One region of the Pelagerythrobacter sp. Soil_C_18 genome, then DNA from elsewhere that is predicted to be linked to it. Evidence: riboswitches for the same ligand, from Rfam matches in the RefSeq annotation. Region 1 holds a riboswitch; each other region holds the start of a gene.
The links. A riboswitch is a leader RNA that binds a small molecule or an ion and turns the genes downstream of it on or off. The one in region 1 is predicted to bind cobalamin.
Positions count from the first base shown of each region.

Region 2: another riboswitch for cobalamin. It lies ahead of metE (5-methyltetrahydropteroyltriglutamate--homocysteine S-methyltransferase); the one in region 1 lies ahead of AC3A5N_RS03910 (ABC transporter substrate-binding protein).
Region 3: another riboswitch for cobalamin. It lies ahead of AC3A5N_RS15485 (TonB-dependent receptor plug domain-containing protein); the one in region 1 lies ahead of AC3A5N_RS03910 (ABC transporter substrate-binding protein).

Region 1 covers NZ_JBDGIU010000001.1:832,942-836,209, reverse strand. The annotation lists gene AC3A5N_RS03915 (FecCD family ABC transporter permease) at 1-941, opposite strand, end outside; gene AC3A5N_RS03910 (ABC transporter substrate-binding protein) at 938-1,810, opposite strand; cobalamin riboswitch at 1,983-2,196, opposite strand; gene AC3A5N_RS03905 (sigma-70 family RNA polymerase sigma factor) at 2,232-2,951, opposite strand; gene AC3A5N_RS03900 (flagellar biosynthesis protein FlhA) at 2,948-3,268, opposite strand, start outside.
Region 2 covers NZ_JBDGIU010000001.1:155,093-158,360, forward strand. The annotation lists gene metE (5-methyltetrahydropteroyltriglutamate--homocysteine S-methyltransferase) at 1-2,178, opposite strand, end outside; cobalamin riboswitch at 2,286-2,490, opposite strand; gene AC3A5N_RS00695 (hypothetical protein) at 3,135-3,268, opposite strand, start outside.
Region 3 covers NZ_JBDGIU010000008.1:73,002-76,269, forward strand. The annotation lists gene AC3A5N_RS15480 (cell wall hydrolase) at 1-1,032, opposite strand, end outside; cobalamin riboswitch at 1,286-1,514, shown strand; gene AC3A5N_RS15485 (TonB-dependent receptor plug domain-containing protein) at 1,604-3,268, shown strand, end outside.

The DNA of each region.
Region 1 (3,268 bases):
GGCGCTCCGATCAACGCAGCGACAACGCCCAATCGCAGCTCGGAGTCGGTCGGCAGGAGCCGCACGCCGATATCGGCGAGGACCAGGACCAGTGCGCCGAGCAGGGCCGAGGGCACCAGCAGGCGCGCCGGGTCGTAGCCGACGAAGGGCCGGACCAGATGCGGCGCGACGATGCCGACGAAGCCGATCGCCCCCGCGAGCGAGACCGCCGCGCCGGTGGCCAGTCCCGCGCCGAGGATCACCGCGAGCCGCTGTCGCCTGAGATCGAGCCCGACCCCCTCGGCCGCCTCTTCGCCCAGCGCCAGCGCGGCGAGGCCCCGGCGGGTGGCGAGCAGGATCGCGGCCCCGATCGCAAGGAACGGCGCGGCATAGGCGAGATCGGCGAAGCTGCGATTGGCGACTGTGCCGAGCGTCCAGTTGATCATGTCGGCCAGCGTGAAGGGATTGGGCGCGAGGTTCATCAGCAGTGCCATCAGCGCGGCGGAGAAGCTCGACAGACCGATCCCGACGAGGATCAGCGTCACTGCCGAGCGGGTCCGCAGCGCCGCAAGAGCGACCACCAGTGTCGCCGCCAGCGCCCCGGCGATTGCGGCCAGCGGCAGGATCAGCGGTCCGGCCCCGGCGAGGCCGAAGAACAGCACGAACGTCGCGAACAGCGCTGCGGTGGCCGAGACACCGAGGATGCCCGGTTCGGCGAGTGGGTTGCGCAGCAGGCCCTGCAAGGCCGCGCCGCTCATCCCCAGTGCCGCGCCGACCACAGCGGCGGCGAGCGCGCGGGGCATGCGGATTTGCCAGACCACGAGCGTATCCCCGGCGCTCCCTTGCAGGCCGATGGCGCTGAGCACCCGCGCGGGCGATAGCGGCACCGAGCCGAGCAGCAGAGCGAGCAGGATCGCGCCGATCAGCGCAACAGCGAGAAGAGCGTTCGCGCGGGCGGTCATGGCATTTCTCCGCGGGCGGCGTGCGACAGAGCCTCGATCGCGTCGATCAGAAACCAGCCGCCGCAGCTCGTCCAGGCGCCTTCGAGCGGCACGACGGGCCGGTTCTCGAGCTGCGCCCGGGCGACCGGATGGCGCGCGGCGCTCCAGCTGTCGGCCTGGCTCTCGACGCCTTCGTAGAAGGCCGCGGCGACCACGTCGGGGTGCTCGTAGGCGAGCCGCTCGAGCGGCAGCGTGTTCCAGCCGGGCCGGTCCTGGAAATTGGCGAGGCCCGCGGTGCGCAGGATCTCGTGGACCAGCGTTCCCTCCCCTGAGGTCATGCCCCCCGGCGTCATGTAGAGCGCGGTGCGAGCTTTCTCAGGGGGCTCGGGTAAGGCGGCGAGGCGGCGGTCCATGTCGGCGGCCACCCGCTGCGCTTCGGCTTCCGCGCCGAGCGCGCTGCCAACGCGCAGGACTTCGCCGCGCACTTCGGCGATCGTCTGCGGGAAACCGATCTGGACCACCGGCACGCCCAGTTCCTCGAGGAACGGCACTACGTCGGCGCCTCCGCCGAAGGAGCGGACGACGAGATCGGGCTGGAGCGCGAGAATATCGGCGGTGCGCGGCCGCACCGTCGGCAGCCCCTCCGCCTCGGCGCGCATGTAGGAGAAGCGGTCCCCGGCGTAGGGCGAAAGCGCGACGATCGCGTCGCGGTCGGCGAAGCGGAGCACGTACTGATCGGCGCAATAGTCGAGGCTGACGATGCGCTGCGGCTCGCCGCCGCCGGCATCGGGTTCGTGCGCCGGGGCGCATGCGGTCAGGAGGAGCGCAAACGCTATCGCGCCGGCCGCCAGTCGGCCGCCTCGTCTCGTGCATTCCGCTGCGTTGCGCATGGCGGATTTCCCGAATCGCTCAAGCTCGCGGGGGAGGGCTCGGAACCCCGCTTCGCTCTGGACAGTCGTGGCCCGCCAGGGCTGCTCGCCCCGGCGCCGGAGACCCGGCCGATTGCTGTCGCTTCTGCGGGAAAACGCGTTTCCCGTCCGACTGAGCTGACCCGGCTCCCCGGACGAACGACGCGACGGCAGGTTTCCTGACTTGCGGATCGTCGCCCCTGAGCCGCCTTCCCGACAATCGCTTCCGTTGCGGAAGCGATTTCCAGTGACGTGATGGCTCGGGGCTCCCCACTTACAGTTGCGGGCACAGCGCCGGCGTCTCACCGGCTTCCCTCTTAGCCGCGCGTGCGTGAAGCGCGTGCGGCACCGTCTGACGCCGCAGATGCGGCGCGGAGCCACGGCTTGTCAATGCCTGCTGGGATCAATCGTCCGCCATCGCCTTGCGCATCTGCGCGAGGGCGGCGGCCTTGAGCTGGTGGACGCGCGGCACGCTGACGCCGAGCACATCGGCAATCTCGGACAGGTTGAGCTCCTCGACGAAGTAGAGCTGAATCACGAGCTGGTGCCGCTCGCCGAGGGAGGCGATTGCCGCAATCAGGTTCTCGCGGTCCTCCTGCTGCAGTACCTGCCGCTCCGCATCCGGCTCGCTCGAGGCGAAAGCGGTATTCGTTTCCGAATAGCATTCGTCGAGGGAGTTGAGCCGGGTCTCCGCAAGATCGCTTTCGAACTGGACGAAGTCGGCTACGGTCATGTCGAACGCCTCTGCAAGTTCGGCTGAAGAGGGCTCGCGCCCCAGCGCAGTGTGGAGCTTCGCCTTCTTGTCCTCGATCATCCGCCGCTTGGCGCGCGCGCCTCGTGGATCGGGCGAGGCGCTGCGCAGCAGATCGACCATCGCGCCGCGCACGCGCAGCTTGGCATAGGCGGCAAAGCCGTCCTCACTTGGCGAATCGTGCTTCTGCGCGCATTCGGTCAGCGCGACGAGGCCAGCCTGCATCAGGTCCTCGACGTCGACGGTCGGGCCGCCGCTACCCGACAGGTGCCAGGCCAGCTTGCGCACCATCGGCAGGAACCGGGTCACCCGGTCGCCGACATTGCCGCGATAGGCCTCCGCCACCGCGAACTCGGAATGGTCGTACCTCATGCGGCCAAGGGCTCCCTGTCCATGTCCGGCGCCGGCTGGGGAGTCTGCGCCTGCTCGTCGCCGCCGACGACTGCGATGACGTCGATCGGCTGTGCGACGGGCAGTTCGTTGATCGAAAGGACCGCGCAGCCGGGCGCGCGCAGGCGCAGCAGGCCGGCTAGCGGGCGGCGGGCGCGCGGCTGGACGATCAGCGCGGGCTTGCTGGCGCCCGGCGGACGGGCGGTCAGGATCGTGGCGATGCGTTCGCCGATCGAGCGGGCGAGATCGGGCTCGATCACGACGGTGCCACTTGCCGGATCCTGCAACCCGCCGACGAC
Region 2 (3,268 bases), 680 kb from region 1:
GTGGGTCTGCGCCAGGCGCATGAGAGCGACCATCTCGTCCTCGTCCGGCACGCGAGCCGAGTGGATGTCGTAGACCCCCGGCCCGATCGCGCCGGGATAGCGATACTGCGCGAAGGCCTCGAGCAGCTCCATCTGCGAGCGTGCCGTCTCGATCGAGATGACGTCGGCGTCCATCGCCCCGATCGCGGGCAGAATGTCGTTGAACTCCGAGTAGCACATGTGCGTGTGGATCTGGGTCGCGTTCCCCACGCCCGCTGCGGCGAGGCGGAAGCAATCGACTGCCCAATCCAGGTAGTGCTGCCACTCGCGTCTGCGCAGCGGCAGCCCTTCGCGCAGGGCTGCCTCGTCGATCTGGACCGCCTTGCATCCCGCCGCTTCGAGATCGAGGACCTCGTCGCGAATGGCGAGCGCAATCTGACGGCAGGTTTCCTCGCGCGGCTGGTCGTCCCGGACGAAGCTCCAGTTGAGGATCGTCACCGGACCCGTGAGCATGCCCTTGACCGGTTTGTCAGTCAGATCCTGCGCATAGCGCCACCAGTCGACCGTCATCGGCGCGGGCCGCGATACGTCGCCGTAGAGGATCGGCGGACGCACGCAGCGCGATCCGTAGCTCTGCACCCAGCCGCTGACGGTGAAGGCGAACCCCGCGAGCTTCTCGCCGAAGTACTGCACCATGTCGTTGCGCTCGAATTCGCCGTGGACGAGCAGATCGAGCCCCACGTCCTCCTGCCAGCGGATCGCCCGCTCGGTCTCGGCCCGCAGGAACGCCCCGTAGGCCGCCTCATCCATCGCGCCGCGCTTGTACTCCGCGCGCGCTTTGCGAACCTCGGGCGTTTGCGGGAACGAACCAATGGTGGTGGTTGGTAAGGCGGGCAACGCGAGCACATCAGCCTGCACACGGGCGCGCTCCGTATAGCTCGCGCCACGCTCGCGCATCGCAGGTGTGAGCGCAGCGACGTGCGCGCCTACCGCGGGATCATGGATCCGCGTCGACAGACGTCGCGCCGCGACCGCTTTTTCGGCCACCGCAAGGTCCTCGGCCACTGCCTCGCGGCCGCTATTCAGCGCACGCTTGAGCAGATCGAGCTGCTCGATCTTCTGCACCGCAAACGCGAGCCATTGCCGCACTTCTTCGTCCAGTCTCGTCTCAAGCGCGAGATCGACCGGCACGTGGAGCAACGAACATGAAGGCGCGAGCACGAGATCACGTTCCGTCGCAAGTGGCGCGAGCCGGTCAATCAGGCCCGCGATATCCGTCCGCCACACGTTGCGCCCGTCGACGACGCCCAGCGACAGAAGGCGGTCCTCCGGCACCGCCTCGACCACTGCGCCCAGTTGATCGGGCGCGCGGACGAGATCGACATGGAGCCCGGCGACCGGAAGCGATGCCGCCAGCCCGAGATTATCCCCCAGGCCGCCGAAATAGGTCGTCAGCATCAGCTTCGGGCCGGCGCCGGCCAGCTTGGCATAGGCGCGGGTGAAGGCGCGCCGCTGACGTTGGGACAGATCGGTGACCAGGATCGGCTCGTCGACCTGCACCCATGCGGCGCCCGCCTGCGCGAGCAAGCCGAGGAGGGTGGCGTAGTGCCCGAGGACATCGTCGAGGAAATCGAACGGATCGACGCCGCGGCCCTTGGCGAGGCTGAGCCAGGTGATGGGACCGAGCAGCACCGGACGAGTCTCGAATCCTTGTGCCCGGGCCTCGCGGTATTCCTCGAGCGGCTTGAAGTGGCAGAGCCGAAGTGCGCAGCCCGGTTCGATCTCGGGCACGATGAAGTGGTAGTTGGTGTCGAACCACTTGGTCATTTCGCCGGCGGTGACGCTCGCGGGTGCCTTGCCGCAGCAATCGCCGGTGCCCGCCGCGCCCCTCGCCATCGCGAAATAGGTTTCGAGGCCGGCAGGCCCTCTCCTCTCGCCATCGTAGCGCGCCGGAATAGCCCCGAGCATGATGCTGGTGTCGAGCACGTGATCGTAGAGCGAGAAGTCGTTGGAGGGCAGCCAGTCTGCGCCAAGCCCGCCCTGGCGGGCCCAGTTGGCACGGCGCAGGCCGGAGGCGGCCTCTTCGAGTTCCGTCTGGGTCATCGTCCCGGCCCAGAACTTCTCGAGCGCGAACTTGAGTTCGCGGCGGGGACCGATACGCGGAAATCCAAGTGTAGCAACGGTGACGGTCATCTTCATAGAACCCCGATGAGGACGGGGGAACCGATCGGGCACGCACGCCGGACGCGCCGCGGGAAGTCCGGCCGCGCGCCATGCAAGCGACCAGACCGGGCACCCCGCCGGTGGACGTTATCGCGTCGGAGGCAGGTCTCCTGGCTCGCGGGTCACCGCAGACAGTCAGGCCTTCCCGGCGGAAGTCCGCCAGTGGCACATCTCGACTGTCTGCTCGCCGCTTACAGTTGCGGGGGCAGCGCCGGCATCGCACCGGCTTCCCGTCTTAGCTCCGGGACGGCAATGGCCGCCGCGGAGAACCTCGACACGCGCCTACTCGGAGGTCTGCTCCGCGAAGTCAAGAGGCATATAAAGATATCTTTATATCCAGATTGCTCGTGCAAGGCCGCCGAGCCAGCCGCTCCGCTGCGGGCGTGGCGCCGGTTTCTCGTCAGCCCGAGCCTATCCGCTTCGTCCGATTCATATCTCGCCCCGTCGCGCCACCGGGAGCCTTTGTGCGATCCGTCCGTCCACGCGTCACCAGGGGACGTTGCAAACTAAGGACGGTCAATGAAGATCATGTCAAACTCGCTGCTTACCAAAGCTTCGCTCGCGCTGGCGCTCGCTGTGGGCGGAACCGCGCTCCAGGCCCAGGACACTGACACGCCTCCGCCGCCCGCTCCGGAAGAGCCTGTGCCGGCGGAACCCGCACCGGAACCTGCGCCTGTTCCGACGGATCCAACTGCTGAACCCACGAGTGAGCCGGTCGACGCGGATGGCGATGGAATCGACGATGTGACGGGCGAACCGGTCCCGCAAGACAGCGACGCATCACCGGACCCCCAATAGCCTGAGGGGCGGCCGGGGCTGCTCGGTCGAATCTCACGCAAGGGCGGCGGCAGATCCGCCGCCCTTGTGCCATCAGCCTCATTGCATTGCGCCGGAGCCAAGCAACGCGGAACGTTCACCAGTTTGGATTGTCCTCAGCTCGCCGAACCTGGGGGCTGCGGCGGCACCTGCGGCTCACGCAGATGGGGATACTGCGTCAGGAATCGCTCCTGGGCCTGAGGCGAACCGACGACATAGATTTCGCCCGCGCCGCAGGCCTGCTGCAAGG
Region 3 (3,268 bases), on a different contig from region 1:
CCCACTATTGGCGTATTCGGGCCGGATCGTGCCGCCGGAAGGCAGGTTGCCCGCGGTGAACGCCGCGTCGCCGCCGCGCGCCTCGACCGGGGGCGCATAGTCGGGAGCCGGCGCACGAGCGGTGGTTCCGGGGCTCGCCGCCGCCGCGCTGGTCCGCGCTTGCTCATAGGCGCGGGCGAGCGCCACCGGATCGGCCGCTGCGGCAGGTTCCGGCGCGGACGAGCGCGGATGGGGCGCGGCCGCCGGCTCGGCGCCGCGATAGCTGGCGGTGAACGCCGCGGGCCGCCCCGCCGCGCCGCGCCAGCGGTAGAAGCGGTGCGCGCCGATCGTGCCGACGGTGTCGAGGCTCGGGGCCCAGTACGGGTTGATCCAGATCGTGTGGTAATGGGTCGCCAGGCCGACCGGCTGGTAGACTTCGCCCGCCAGCGCCTGCTGCGCGACCGTCAGCGCCCGCTCCCACGCCGCCTTCATCGGCTTGCGCACGAGCGAACCGTCGCAGGTGAAGGTGAACTGGCAGCCGGTCTTGCGCTCCGATCCCTGGAACACCACGCCGCACACGCTGTTCGGATAGCTCGGGTGGGCCACGCGGTTGAGCACGACTTGCGCTACTGCGCGCTGCCCGCCGATCGCTTCGCTCGCCGCCTCGTAATAAACCGCGCTCGCCAGGCAGTGCAGGGCGCGTGCCTTGTCGATGCCGGTGCCGGTCAGCCGGAATGCCGCGGCGGCAGGCCCCGCGACCCGCGCGGCGGCCAGTTCGGCGGCGACGCCGTCACCGGTGCCCGTCGGGTCGTAGAGCGTGGCTGCGTTCTCGGGCAGGGCATAGTCGACGCGCGGCGCGTCCTCGAGGAAGTAGAAGGCGGAACCGGGAAAGTTCTGCCCCGCGCGCTCGTAGGCGAGCGGCTGGACCGCCTCCGCCTGGGTCAGCGCGGCGGCCGGTTCGCCGAACGCAGTCCAGTCGCCGGGCGCCGCCATCGCCGGCACGCCGATCGCCGCGGCCAGCGCCAGGATCCGCCGTCCGCTGAGGCGCCGCATGAGGCGCGCCCACGGCGTCGCCGGCTTGCGGCGCGTGCGGAATCTCGCAGCGGAAGCGGGGGCAGGGGTCACGGCTGTCCTTGATTCGAGAGGCAATGCGGGCGCGCGGCCAGCGCGTATCAGCAGCGAAGGCGCGCTTCGACCGCCCCGTCGCGGGCGTCCCTTGGCGGTACAGATCGCAAGCGCCGGTTAATCGGGATGCTGAATATTTGCTTCTCGCGATGCGTCTTGCCGCTTTGGGAGAGCCCCGCTAGTGCGCGCCCACGTCATGGGTTGTCCGCCTGCCCTTTCGCAAGGGAGGGCGGACCGAAGAGGGAAGGGGGTATGGAGCAAGTCTCCAGGGGCCCCCGCTGCCCCCGCAACTGTGACCGGGGAGCGCCCGCTCCCACGCGCCACTGGCATCGTCCCTCGGACGGCCGGGAAGGCGGAGCGGGCCGCTATGATCCGGGAGCCAGGAGACCTGCCGATGACGGTCGTTCGCGCTGCCGGGCGGGGTGTACCGGAAGCAAGCGGGGAGGGCGTGTGCCCTCGCTCCGTCATGAGCGGCATTTCGTTCGTGACAGGAGGATACATGCGTAATTACTTGATTATCGGTGCAAGTCTCGTGGCGCTCACCGCGCCGCTTCAGGCGCAGGAGAGCGGCGAGGAAGCGACGTCCGAACCTCGGACGCCCAAGATCTCGGCCGATCCCTTCGCCGACTTCCGGCCGGAAGAGACGGAGATCACCGTCACCGCCACCGGCACGCGGATCGAGATCGAGGATACCGGCCAGGCCGTCACCGTGATCGGCGAGGAGGAGATCCGGAGCATCCAGGGCGCCGACCTGACGCGGGTGCTCGAGCGCGTGCCCGGCCTCGTCGTCAGCCGCGACGGCGGCGTCGGCGCGGTCACCAACGTCGGCCTGCGCGGTGCGGAGGGCGAGCAGCTTCTCGTCCTGATCGACGGCGTGCGGGTGGCCGACCCGGCCTCGCCCGGCGGCGCGTTCGACTTCGGCAACCTGCTCACCAGCAACCTCGCCAAGATCGAGGTGCTGCGCGGATCGAACAGCACGATCTGGGGCTCGGACGCGATCGGCGGCGTGATCGTCGCCTCGACCCGCGCCGAAAGCGGGCTTCAGGCGAGCGCCGAATACGGTTCGCGCGACACCGCCACGGGCGCGGTCTCGGGCGGGCTCGGAGGCGACCTCGGCTTCATCGGCGCCTCGGCCAGCTACTACACCACCGACGGCTTCTCGCAGGCCGCGAACGGCACCGAGGCCGACGGGTTCGAGCAGTGGACCGCCAGCGGGCAGGGCCGGCTCTATCTCTCGCCCAGCTTCGAGATCTTCGCACGCGGCCGCTGGGCCGAAGGCGACCTCGACCTCGATGGCTACCTGCCGGACTTCTCCGGCATTGGCGATACCGCAGATACGCAGCACACCCGCCAGTATTCGGCCTCCGCGGGCGCTATCTACGACACCGGGCCGCTGTTCGTCAGCGCCGCTTACTCCTTCGCCGACACCGAGCGGGTGAACCGCAATCCAGCCTCGGACGAACCGACCTTCTCCAGCGACGGCCATTCGGACCGGGCCGAAGTTCGCGGCGAGTGGCGCCCGATCGGTCCGCTGCTGGTCAACTTCGGCGCCGAGAACGAGTGGGAGGCCTTCAGCACCTCCGCCGAGGAGCGCCGGACCACGCGCATTTTCGGCGCCTATACCCAGCTCGGCATCGAGATGGGCCCGCTCGCGGCGCATGCCGGCGTGCGGCTGGACGACCACGCGCGCTTCGGCAGCGAGACGAGCTTCGGCGGCGACATCAGCTACGCCCTGACCCGCGACCTGCGCCTGCGCGCCAGCGTGGGCGAGGGCTTCAAGGCGCCGACGCTCTACCAGCTCTATTCCGACTACGGGAACGAGGCGCTCCAGCCCGAACGCAGCACCAGCTACGACATCGGCCTGGTCCACGGCGACCGCTCGCTGACGAAGTCCCGCTTCTACGGCGCGCTCACCGCTTTCCGTCGCGACGCGCGCGACCAGATCGAGTTCGTGAGCTGCTTCGAAGGCACTGACCCGTTCTGCGTAGAGCGGCCGTTCGGCTACTACGACAACACCGACCGCGTCCGCGCGGAAGGCATCGAGGTCGAGCTCGGCGCGCGCCCGTCCGACCGGGTGACCACCCGCGCGGTCTACGCCTACGTCGACACCGAGAACCGCACGGCGGGGTCGGCGAACCAGGGCAACGTCCTCGCCCGGCGCCCG